Regions from separate parts of the Paenibacillus sp. CF095 genome, predicted to be linked through region 1. Evidence: riboswitches for the same ligand, from Rfam matches in the RefSeq annotation. Region 1 holds a riboswitch; each other region holds the start of a gene.
What was found. A riboswitch is a leader RNA that binds a small molecule or an ion and turns the genes downstream of it on or off. The one in region 1 is predicted to bind cyclic di-AMP.
Positions count from the first base shown of each region.

Region 2: it holds a riboswitch for cyclic di-AMP, as region 1 does, so the genes downstream of both, BLS69_RS31380 (C40 family peptidase) here and BLS69_RS13255 (C40 family peptidase) in region 1, are expected to answer to the same signal.
Region 3: it holds a riboswitch for cyclic di-AMP, as region 1 does, so the genes downstream of both, BLS69_RS30585 (3D domain-containing protein) here and BLS69_RS13255 (C40 family peptidase) in region 1, are expected to answer to the same signal.

Region 1 covers NZ_FMZN01000001.1:3,068,697-3,071,976, reverse strand. Annotated here, with positions in the region: gene BLS69_RS13270 (hypothetical protein) at 98-427, shown strand; gene BLS69_RS13265 (hypothetical protein) at 547-765, shown strand; gene BLS69_RS13260 (carboxymuconolactone decarboxylase family protein) at 907-1,236, shown strand; gene BLS69_RS13255 (C40 family peptidase) at 1,309-1,773, opposite strand; cyclic di-AMP (ydaO/yuaA leader) riboswitch at 1,779-1,910, opposite strand; gene pelA (pectate lyase) at 2,339-3,280, shown strand, end outside.
Region 2 covers NZ_FMZN01000012.1:28,689-31,968, forward strand. Annotated here, with positions in the region: gene BLS69_RS31370 (M1 family metallopeptidase) at 1-648, shown strand, start outside; gene BLS69_RS31375 (hypothetical protein) at 659-1,510, shown strand; cyclic di-AMP (ydaO/yuaA leader) riboswitch at 1,756-1,893, shown strand; gene BLS69_RS31380 (C40 family peptidase) at 1,897-2,367, shown strand; gene BLS69_RS31385 (GNAT family N-acetyltransferase) at 2,723-3,217, shown strand.
Region 3 covers NZ_FMZN01000010.1:15,264-18,543, reverse strand. Annotated here, with positions in the region: gene rsmA (16S rRNA (adenine(1518)-N(6)/adenine(1519)-N(6))-dimethyltransferase RsmA) at 1-261, opposite strand, end outside; gene rnmV (ribonuclease M5) at 266-811, opposite strand; gene BLS69_RS30585 (3D domain-containing protein) at 967-2,151, opposite strand; cyclic di-AMP (ydaO/yuaA leader) riboswitch at 2,425-2,678, opposite strand; gene BLS69_RS30580 (TatD family hydrolase) at 2,920-3,280, opposite strand, start outside.

The sequences.
Region 1 (3,280 bases):
CATTTTAAAGGAATAGGGCCTATTTTTTGAACTATGCCTTTGCATGACCGCCGATTTCATTTATAATGGGGTTATGTTAGGGAGAGGAGGCAACACCATGGGGAACCAACCGGCAACAGAACAATTTTTTAATGATAAGCTGGCGGAATCGAAAGTTCATTTTGAACGTGCCCTGGATTGTAAACATACGGAATTCGATGACCTTTATCCCTATATGATTGAACATCCTCAATTTTTCTGGTACAAACGCTATGTTGCCTGGTCAGAATTACTGACGATTGTAGGCTTATGCGAAGAGTTGTCCTTCTCTTGGAAAGAACAATTTACACCGCATCAAGTGGAGTACCTTGAAGAACGTGTGATGTCCGCCAAAGTGCTTGATTTTTGGTTCGAGAAGAACGACAGCAAAGAGCACGCGCAGCGGTAACTTTCAGTCGGGACATAATTTCGAATGACATGACAGTCCAATACAGTCACGTGAGACCTAAATGACTTTTCATTTAGGTCTCTTTTTGTAAATAAATTTGGAATATAGGAGCCATGAAGATGATCAGTGATACAGAACTGGACGCCCTGCGTCTGTCAGGTGAGAAAGTAAGAGTAGTACGGGACGAGCTGGAATCTAACGATGTAACCGGGATTGTTGTTGCCTGGGATGGCGAGCAGGTACTTATCCGTCGTCAGAATCGACGTGTCGTTAAGCTGGATCGCAGTTACAAATATCAGCTGTTCAGTGAGCCGCGCCAGAGTCCACTTAGTGAGTAACAGCTTATAATTATGGCAGAGCCATGAGCGTTAAATGTTTGGAATTACCATGATTTCTTGGCATAATTGACTCACTCGGGAGAGAAGATAGGTACAGTGAGGAAGATCTGTAACTATAGCCGAGAGGGTGTGCTACAAGCCATGACATTGATGAATGATAAAGTTCATGCCTACAAGGATCAGATTGGAGCATTAAGCGATGTACTGCCAGGTGTGGTGAAGTCATATCATGAGTTTACGGGAGAATGCTTCCAACCAGGCGTGATTGATGCCAAGACAAAACAGCTAATTGCACTTGGCATTGGATTATTCGCCAACAATGAGGTATGTACCTTCTACCATGTAGAAGAAGCACGTGCCAAGGGTGCAACAGATCAGGAGATTATGGAGACCGTAGCCGTGGCCGGAGCTGTTGGAGGAGGACATGCCCTGTCTCAGGGTGCGATGCGAGTGCAGAAGGCGCTGCATTAGTAAGCAATGCAACATACATTTTAAGTACAAAAAAGGCATCCGGTTAATAACCGATGCCTTTTTGTATGTGAATTACATTTTACCTAACATTTTATCATACATAAACTGTCCAGTTACCCGACGTGCTGTTACATAGCGGTCATTGAAGTATGGATTCGATAACTTCGTGATGCTTACACCTTTACTGCTGGAGGCATGAGCGAATTGTCCGCCGCCGATATATACACCTGTATGTGAAATGCCTTTGCCTGTTGTATTAAAGAACACCAGATCACCTGTCCGAACATTGCTTTTGGCTACCGGAGTACCTGCTTTGGCTTGCTGCTGAGAAGTACGTGGCAATTCAATGCTGTATTTGTTGAAAAGATATCTCATAAAACCAGAACAGTCGAAGCCGGCTACAGTCGTGCCACCCCATTTGTAAGGAATACCTGTCATGTTGTTCACTACGGAGTTGATACTGCTTGCCTCTGTGCTTGTTGCCCCGGATGTAAATAATACAGCTGCTCCAAAAATGGAGATAATCAGTTTTTTCAAAATCAATGTTCTCCCTTCGATGCCTACGGAGTTAGCTAAGGGTTCGGTAGAAGGTTCCCTATATTTCCTATGTATAAGAATAATTCACCCAAATTGGTTCCCCCGTTTTCAAACATGAAACTCGGCAATGAATAATTAAGTTTTTGTAACTATTTGAAACTATATTGCATAAATGCGTAATTGTCAAACCCATTTAAAACCCTTCGTAATACCTCAATGTTAGCGGAATTAAGGTTTTTATATGAAAGAAGGGATTAAGTTTGGGTATCATTCATGACAAAAACGTCATTATTGATTCGTTTAAGACGAATTTGGATAAATAAATAGGTTTGTCATGAGTTAAAAGAACTATTCCGTTATGTAGAATTAGAGAGATTATATTCATTAAGTTGCATATATTGACAAAAATCGATTTTTTGCATATTATCTGATTATCCAATCCACATATTGGATTAAAATTGATTTTATTATGCGATAAATACAAATAAAGGAGGTTTGGGGACGCTTATCATAGGTAAAGTAGAAGTGGCAGATTTATAAAAACGAACATAGGAGAGTGTTACATTTGAAAGCGAAGAAAATAATTACTTTTGTCCTGGCATGTACGATGGTGTTCTCAGCAGTTGGAATGGCAGTTCTCCCTGTAGGGACGGTATCTGCTGCGGATGCATCGGGTACTACAGCGAGTATTTCTGATATTTTGAAGAACCAGCTGCCAGATGGAGGTTGGAGAAAAGATTATAAACAGACAAGTGGAGAGTGGGCGAAGTCCACGATAGACAACAAGGCTACATACTCAGAAATTAGAAGATTGGCGAAGGAATTTAAAAAGACGAATGATCCGCGATACTCCACAGCTGCAATCAAAGGAATTAACTTTTTGATCAACATGCAGTATTCAAACGGAGGATGGCCACAGGTCTACCAAAGCTCCGGATATCACAAGCACATTACCTATAATGATGATGCCATGATTAATGTAATGATCATGCTGGATGAAGTAGCAGCCCGCAAAGGTGATTTTTCATTTATCGACAGCACACTTGCTAACCGCAGTAAAAATTCAGTTGCCAAGGGTGTGGAGGCGATTCTGAATACACAAGTCGTTTCAGGTGGTAAGTTGACAGCATGGGGACAACAACATGATTCCAGTTCCCTTAAACCAGCGAGCGCAAGAATCTACGAAGTGCCATCGCTGACAGCTGGAGAGAGTGTAACGATTGTTAAATTTCTAAAAACCAGACCTGCTAACGCTAAAATTACCGCATCCATTAAAGGAGCTGAGGCTTGGTTTAACAAGGTGAAAATTACGGGTTACAAGTATGAAAGAGCTAATGGAGACAGTAAAATTATCGCAGATTCCAAAGCTGCACCAATTTGGGCACGCTTCTATGAGATAGGAACGGATAAACCAATCTTTATTGGTCGTGACGGGGTAGTTAAATACAAATTAAGTGATATTGATAAAGAAAGAAGAGGCGGTTATGCATGGTATGGCAACTGGCCT
Region 2 (3,280 bases), on a different contig from region 1:
CAATCGGGACTGGTTACGTCTCCGTCATCCTTAACACAAGAATCTTGGAAGTTTGATTCACAGAATGAGTATGCAGCCAATGTCTATACACGTGGCAAGCTTGTATTGCTTGGGATCGAACATCAAGTCGGGGCGAAAACGATGGAACGCATTCTCTCTACCTATGTGAAGAAGTACCGCTTCAAACATCCCACTTCGGCTGATTTTCAGAACGTTGTGGAACAAGTGACCCGCACTTCCTGGTCTGATTATTTTGATCAATATGTCTATGGTAACGGGATGGCTGACTTTGCTGTAGAGAAGATTCGTGTTACGCCCGTACAGAAAGACGGTCAAACATTGTACGAGTCATCCGTGACGATCGCAAAAAAAGGGAGTGATTACAACGCCGTTCCTGTTCGCATTGCTTTTGAAGACGGACATATCCTCACCAAGCAATGGAATGGCAAAGAAGATCGCATCACCTATAAATTAACTCACACATCCCCCGTATCCTGGGCCATGACCGATCCCCTGTACTCGATCGTGCTGGAGAACCGCCATATGAACAATTTCCTGAAATCCGGACTAGATGAGCAAGCGAAATCCCGCTGGAGCATGAGTGTAACCAAACTAATAGAAGCCATATTCGGAGGTCTGTCATGGTGAGGTGGAAACGGTGAAAGCAAAAATACGTGAAGGCTGGTTTCTCGTCCGTCAGCATATGTTCATTGCCGCACTCTTATTTCTATATCAACTCATTTGGGGATATTTCTTCTATCGAATGGTACAATCGGCGGTCATCCCCCTACTCCTGCGCTATCCAGATTCTGATGCCGGGGAACTGAGTACACTTTTGTTCAAAATGGAAAGTCAACTCAACCTGTCTACCCATCCGGAGGTTCATCGTTATCTATGGATTCTAGGGGGCATGCTACTGGTTCGCATGTTGATCAGCCCCCTCATTCAGGCAGGACTGCTCTACTCACTTCAGCACTTTAATTCTACAGAAGAGCGCATCCCCTTTGTCCGCGGAATCAAAAATCTGTGGAAACCGATGCTGCTGCTCCACACCATACGTACTTTATTGATACTTCTGCCCGCCTACTGGCTCATACCGAAGCTCTACTCGATTCTCATGGACGGATTTCATTCCCTTCAATTACTTTTGCCTGGTATACCTTATGTTGCTGCCTGGATTGTATATGGTTGGATCATCCACCATGCCATACTCTACATGCAGTTCGGTGTGTCGGCACCAGAAGGAGAAGGCGGGGCTCACGGTATTCTCAAAGCACTCTGGATTGCACTGCGTCATCTCATCGCTGTAATCGGCATTGCACTCCTGCTGGGCGGAGTACACCTGCTCGTCTTTGGTTCATTCACTTCAGCCTCATGGTTATTAACGGGACTTACCGGACTTATACTACAACAGACGTATCCACTTGCTAGATGTCTATTAAGTCTGTGGAAAATATGCAGCCATTTCCGATTATGGCAGTCCAAAATATCCAAAGGTGAGAGCAGATAGTTTAAAAATTGTTACCATCGTATGTTAAACTCACGGCCTAATATGTACTTATAAATAGGCAAACCTCAACCTTTCCCCGTCAAAGGTCGAGGTTTTTTTTGCTAAATTTGTTGCTAAACGTTGCCAAAGCCGTACTCCTCTGTTACAATAATCGCAGTGAGTTTTTAGTAACAACTTTGTAATCTTTACATTCATATTTGTAACTACTTAAAATTAAATCGTCATTTCTTGATTTCGCAGGTGCATAACTAGCATAGCCAAATTCCTGGCACCTGGGAAGCGGGGGAACCAGTTATGGGTGAATTGATCTTGCTACAGAGGGATCATAGGGGACCTTCAACCGAATCCTTAAGCTAACCTCGCAGGCGTTGGAAGGGGAATATCTCTTGTTCAAGAAGAAATTAACCGCAGCTGTACTTAGCATCACATTCGCTTTATCGCTTGGTGCAGGTAGCGCATTCGCAGATTCAAAGATGGACACAGTAATTGATTCAGCAATGGGAACTACATACAAAAGTGGGGGAACAACGCTTAACGGCTTTGACTGCTCCGGATTTACACGGTATGTATTCGACAAGTTGGGTATTGATTTGGCACGCCAATCCAGTTCCCAATTCGACATGGGCGATTCCGTATCACGCATGGAAATGAGAGCTGGCGATCTGGTGTTCTTTAATACAACAGGTAAAGGCGTATCACATGTAGGAATCTTTGTAGGGGATGGAAAGTTCGCACACTCCTCTTCTTCCAAAGGCGTTACGATCAGTGCATTGAGTGAAAGCTATTGGGCCAATCGTTATGTTGGCGCGAAACGGATTATGAGCACGGACGCATATGAATCACTGGCCCTTGACTAGGGACAAGCTGAGCAACATGATGCTGTAACCATTAACCATACTGGAACGAAGCAAGAAGCATAACAGAACCGCCCGGTACATTCTCCGCAGGAATGTATCCGGCGGTTTTTTTGTGCTTCAATCCTTATTCATGTTGCAAGTTATACTCAGGGCATATCCTGCGACATCAACAGGTTCATTTTGCGTTCGTTCGTCCGTGCCCTTATGATGTTTTTACCCATCCCGTTATAATATAAACGGAATTACCGGAACTTTTGTTTCATTTTTTTTCTTGAGAAGGAAGACTTGCTAAATGAACATCTCTTTTGTAGAGTGGACAAAGAGTTCTGTTTCAAGGAAAGGAGCATGCAGGTGTATGAAGGAAACCCCTGTGACGTTTCACGTTGTACCCATGCGAGAAGAACATGCGGAGCTTATCTGCAGTTGGCAGTATGACCCGCCTTACAATATCTACAGCTGGCTCCCCTGGGACCAGATGAAAGCTCTGGAAGTGGAATTCGGAGATGCACAGCTGCGGCAGGAGCAATATGCGATCGTCCTGGATCAGAACGATCGTATATGTGGGTTTGCTCAATACTTCCCACTTGAAGGGGTAACCCGGATTGGCCTTGGCATGCATCCAGAGCTGTGTGGTCAGGGTCAAGGGACAGCTTTTGTCACTGCCATTGTACAGGAAGCCATTCGCCGAAATCCCACGAACGAGATTGATCTGGAAGTACTCACTTGGAATGCTCGTGCCATTCAAGTCTATCTGAAGAGTGGATTTGTCACCCAAGATACATACGAACGACAGACCCCAAGCGGCTTGAAGCCCTTTCACTGTATGGTTTATGAAGGGCCTCGCGGTTAGAATCCATTGCAAAACAACTAAATTTGCCCCTTGTTATGTGATTAGTTCAAAAAATTCCCACAA
Region 3 (3,280 bases), on a different contig from region 1:
CAAGCGCTGATCAATCTCTACGGCTGTGACAGGACCGGCTACCCGAGCCAGTCGCTCCGTAAGGGCTCCAATACCCGGCCCGATCTCTAACGCGCCCTTGGACTCGTCCAAATCGGCTGCATTAACAATTTTGTTCAGTATATTTTGATCGATCAGAAAGTTCTGACCCAGACTTTTCTTAAATGAGAATCCGTGTCTTTGAATAATCTCTTTGGTTCGCTTGGGCGTTGCAATTTCTATCGTCTCTTCCATATCCTTCATATGCTCACAATCCTTCACGTTCAATTTGCGCTAATGCTGTAGAGAACTCTTCCCGTGTAATCTGAAATACACTGAGACGTTTGTGGAACTGCTTCCCGTTACAATAACCGATGCCCAGCAGATTGCCCATCTCCATGCGACGTGCAGCAGCCTGCGGATGCACAATAAGTCCTGCCGCGATCAGGTCCTCCCAATCGATCAGGCTCGGAGCACCTTCGTATGAAGTATGTACACGCGCCAGAGCATGACGGATCGCCTCCGGTGAGGCATTCTCCACCCCAATGTCACCTTTGCGTGTTGCATCGGCCTCCGGAATGAAGGCATGTTTACAGCCAGGGACCTTATTCGCAATAATTTTACGAATGCGTTCGCCAGCATGATCCGGATCTGTCAGTACAATGACTCCCCGTCTCTCCTGAGCAAGCGCAATCCGCTTCAGAATGCGTTGGTTGATGGCTGATCCACCTGTTTCTATTGTATCGGCTTCAACGGCCCGACGGATAGCTACCGTATCGTCACGGCCTTCCACCACAATGACTTCTTTTATCATGTTCCATTTCTTCCTTTCTAACGCAAAAAGAAGAGGAATATCCTCTTCTCTGCCAAACGGCGGGGGAGACTGAATTCAGACTCCTCCGCCGCATATTCCGCATGAATCATTCATGCAACTATTTTATAGCATTCCCATTTCAAAGTAAAACGATTTTAGTTCGCTTCCGGCTTCACCGGACCGATCACGTAGACCGTCTTGCCTTTTTTACGTCCAAAATTCAGGGCATGCTTCACACTGTCATAATATACATCAATTTTATTGCCTTTGATGGCACCGCCTGTATCTTCCGCACGACGGAATCCCAGACCTTCGATATATACCCACCAGCCAATTGGAATGACTTTGGGATCAACCGCAATGGTGCGCCCTTCCGTTACACGAGTACCGGAAGCTGTTTTAGTACCAATGCCCGGCTCTTCGGAAGAGTAGGCAGTCATGGATACATTTTTAAGTACTTTAGAGTATTTAAAAGAAGTCCCGGATACGGTAATCACTTTGCTGCCCGAGGCAGATGTTTTCTTCGAGTTCGTTGTTGTAGCCTTTTTGGTTGTTGAAGTTTGAGCCGATACGGTCTGAATCTCAGGTTCTTTCACGACCGGTTTTGCTTTGGTGCCGACAGCGATCACTTTATCTACACGATTATTCGCGACAGATTTGCCGACCATTTTTTTGGAGACCAATTCTCCATCCTGAAATACCTTTTCGATATGCTGCACAATTGTGCCTTCTTTGCCGTTCACAACGACACGGTTATCCCCTTTGTACAAGCTAGGGTCAGCCGTTTTAATGACTTTGTAAGCGATCGGTTGCTCTACATCCACTGTACGCTTTGTTACGCGCACTACACGGATCTTCATCTCCGCTTTGATGGCAGTTCCAAGCGCCGGATACACTTTATCATTACTTTCAACTTGAATACCTGATTTTTGGATTGCATCTTCTACCGATGAATCGGTTGTATACAGAGTCTTGGTGTCTCCGTCTGCCGTAATGTTAACTGGAACGGCCCGCTCAATAACGATTCGGTCTCCATCTGTAATCGCCCCATTCATGGACATGGATACCTTATCGTGAGGGCTGACTGTGATCGACTGCTCCTCCAGCATTTCCTGAAGCATTCCTGTACGAGTCTCTACCACCTGAGCCTTGCCATCAATAACCAGTGAAATTTGTTTCCCGGCCTGACCGTAAACGACTAACAAGATCATGATTGTAAGCGCAATTGAGAAAATCGCGATCAATGCCATTTGACGCATGTTCTCATGCTTCCACCGCAACGCGAAAGACTTACTGGATGATCGTGACTCATGGGTCTCTTCTGGTTGGAATGTGCCCACTTCTCCGTCCTCCTTCATAGCCTCGCCGTCTAAAGTAATGCATGATGTCTTTGACGTGACTATACCAAATTTTCTACAGAACACAGATCGGACCAACATAATCCGGTTCTGCACCATGAATCAATCTTCGCAACATGATGTCATCCTCCTGAATACCTACCGTATGATGACAATATTTCTTTTATTCAAAAACAAAAAAGCCAAAGAAAGAGTGTAAGAGGAACTCTTTCGTGGCTTCCGAATGATTTTGAATATCGGAAATTCATGCACGAGGTTGCCTCTCTTTTTCCGCTTGCGAGGTTAGCTGTCGGGTTCGGGCGAAAGAGAGCCGCCCTATCTTGGGTCACCCGCTCATGGCGGACGCCCTTGAATTCACCCCGAGACCCAAAGAAGAAATCAAATACGGCTTCGCAGTTCCCTTCGCTGCTTTTGGGTCAGCGAACGTTGCGCATCGGCCAAATACACCGATGTTTAAGCCCTATTGGTTCCCCCGCTCTCCGTTAACGGAGACTCAGCGAGACTGATTCATGAAAGTAATGTTGTTTCATCGGAAAGTGTCCCTTTGTTCATCCCCCGAACATCTGTCCAATTTTCCGCACAACAATTCACTGAAAAGATGATATCCTGTTTTGATGCATGTTGTAAAGCGTTGATCAAGTACGTTTTTCTGAATATTTGGTTAAAATATTGTAATATTCTTGATTTATTTGAATCAAAGGGCAAATTAACTCCGCTTACCTGCCTTTTTCACCTCATTTGCTCGTTTTTTTAACGAATTCCAAATCGTTCCATGGCATTTTTGGTTGTTATTGCTGCAATTTCCTCCACCGAAATGCCTTTAATTTCCGCAGCTGCCTCTGCAACCAGACGTACATGCGCTGTCTCATTTCGTTTCCCACGATAAGGGTGAGGTGTCAAATATGGAGCATCTGTTTCAATGAAAAACCGGTCCATAGGAACCTTCTCCAGTACCTCTTTGGGCTGCTTTGCATTTTTGAATGTGATCGGTCCTCCGAAGGAGAGATGGAAGCCCATATCGAGACAACTTTTCGCTGTTTCCCAGCTGCCCGAGAACGAGTGCATCACACCACCAACTTCACTCGCTTTCTCTTCACGCAAAATTCTTATG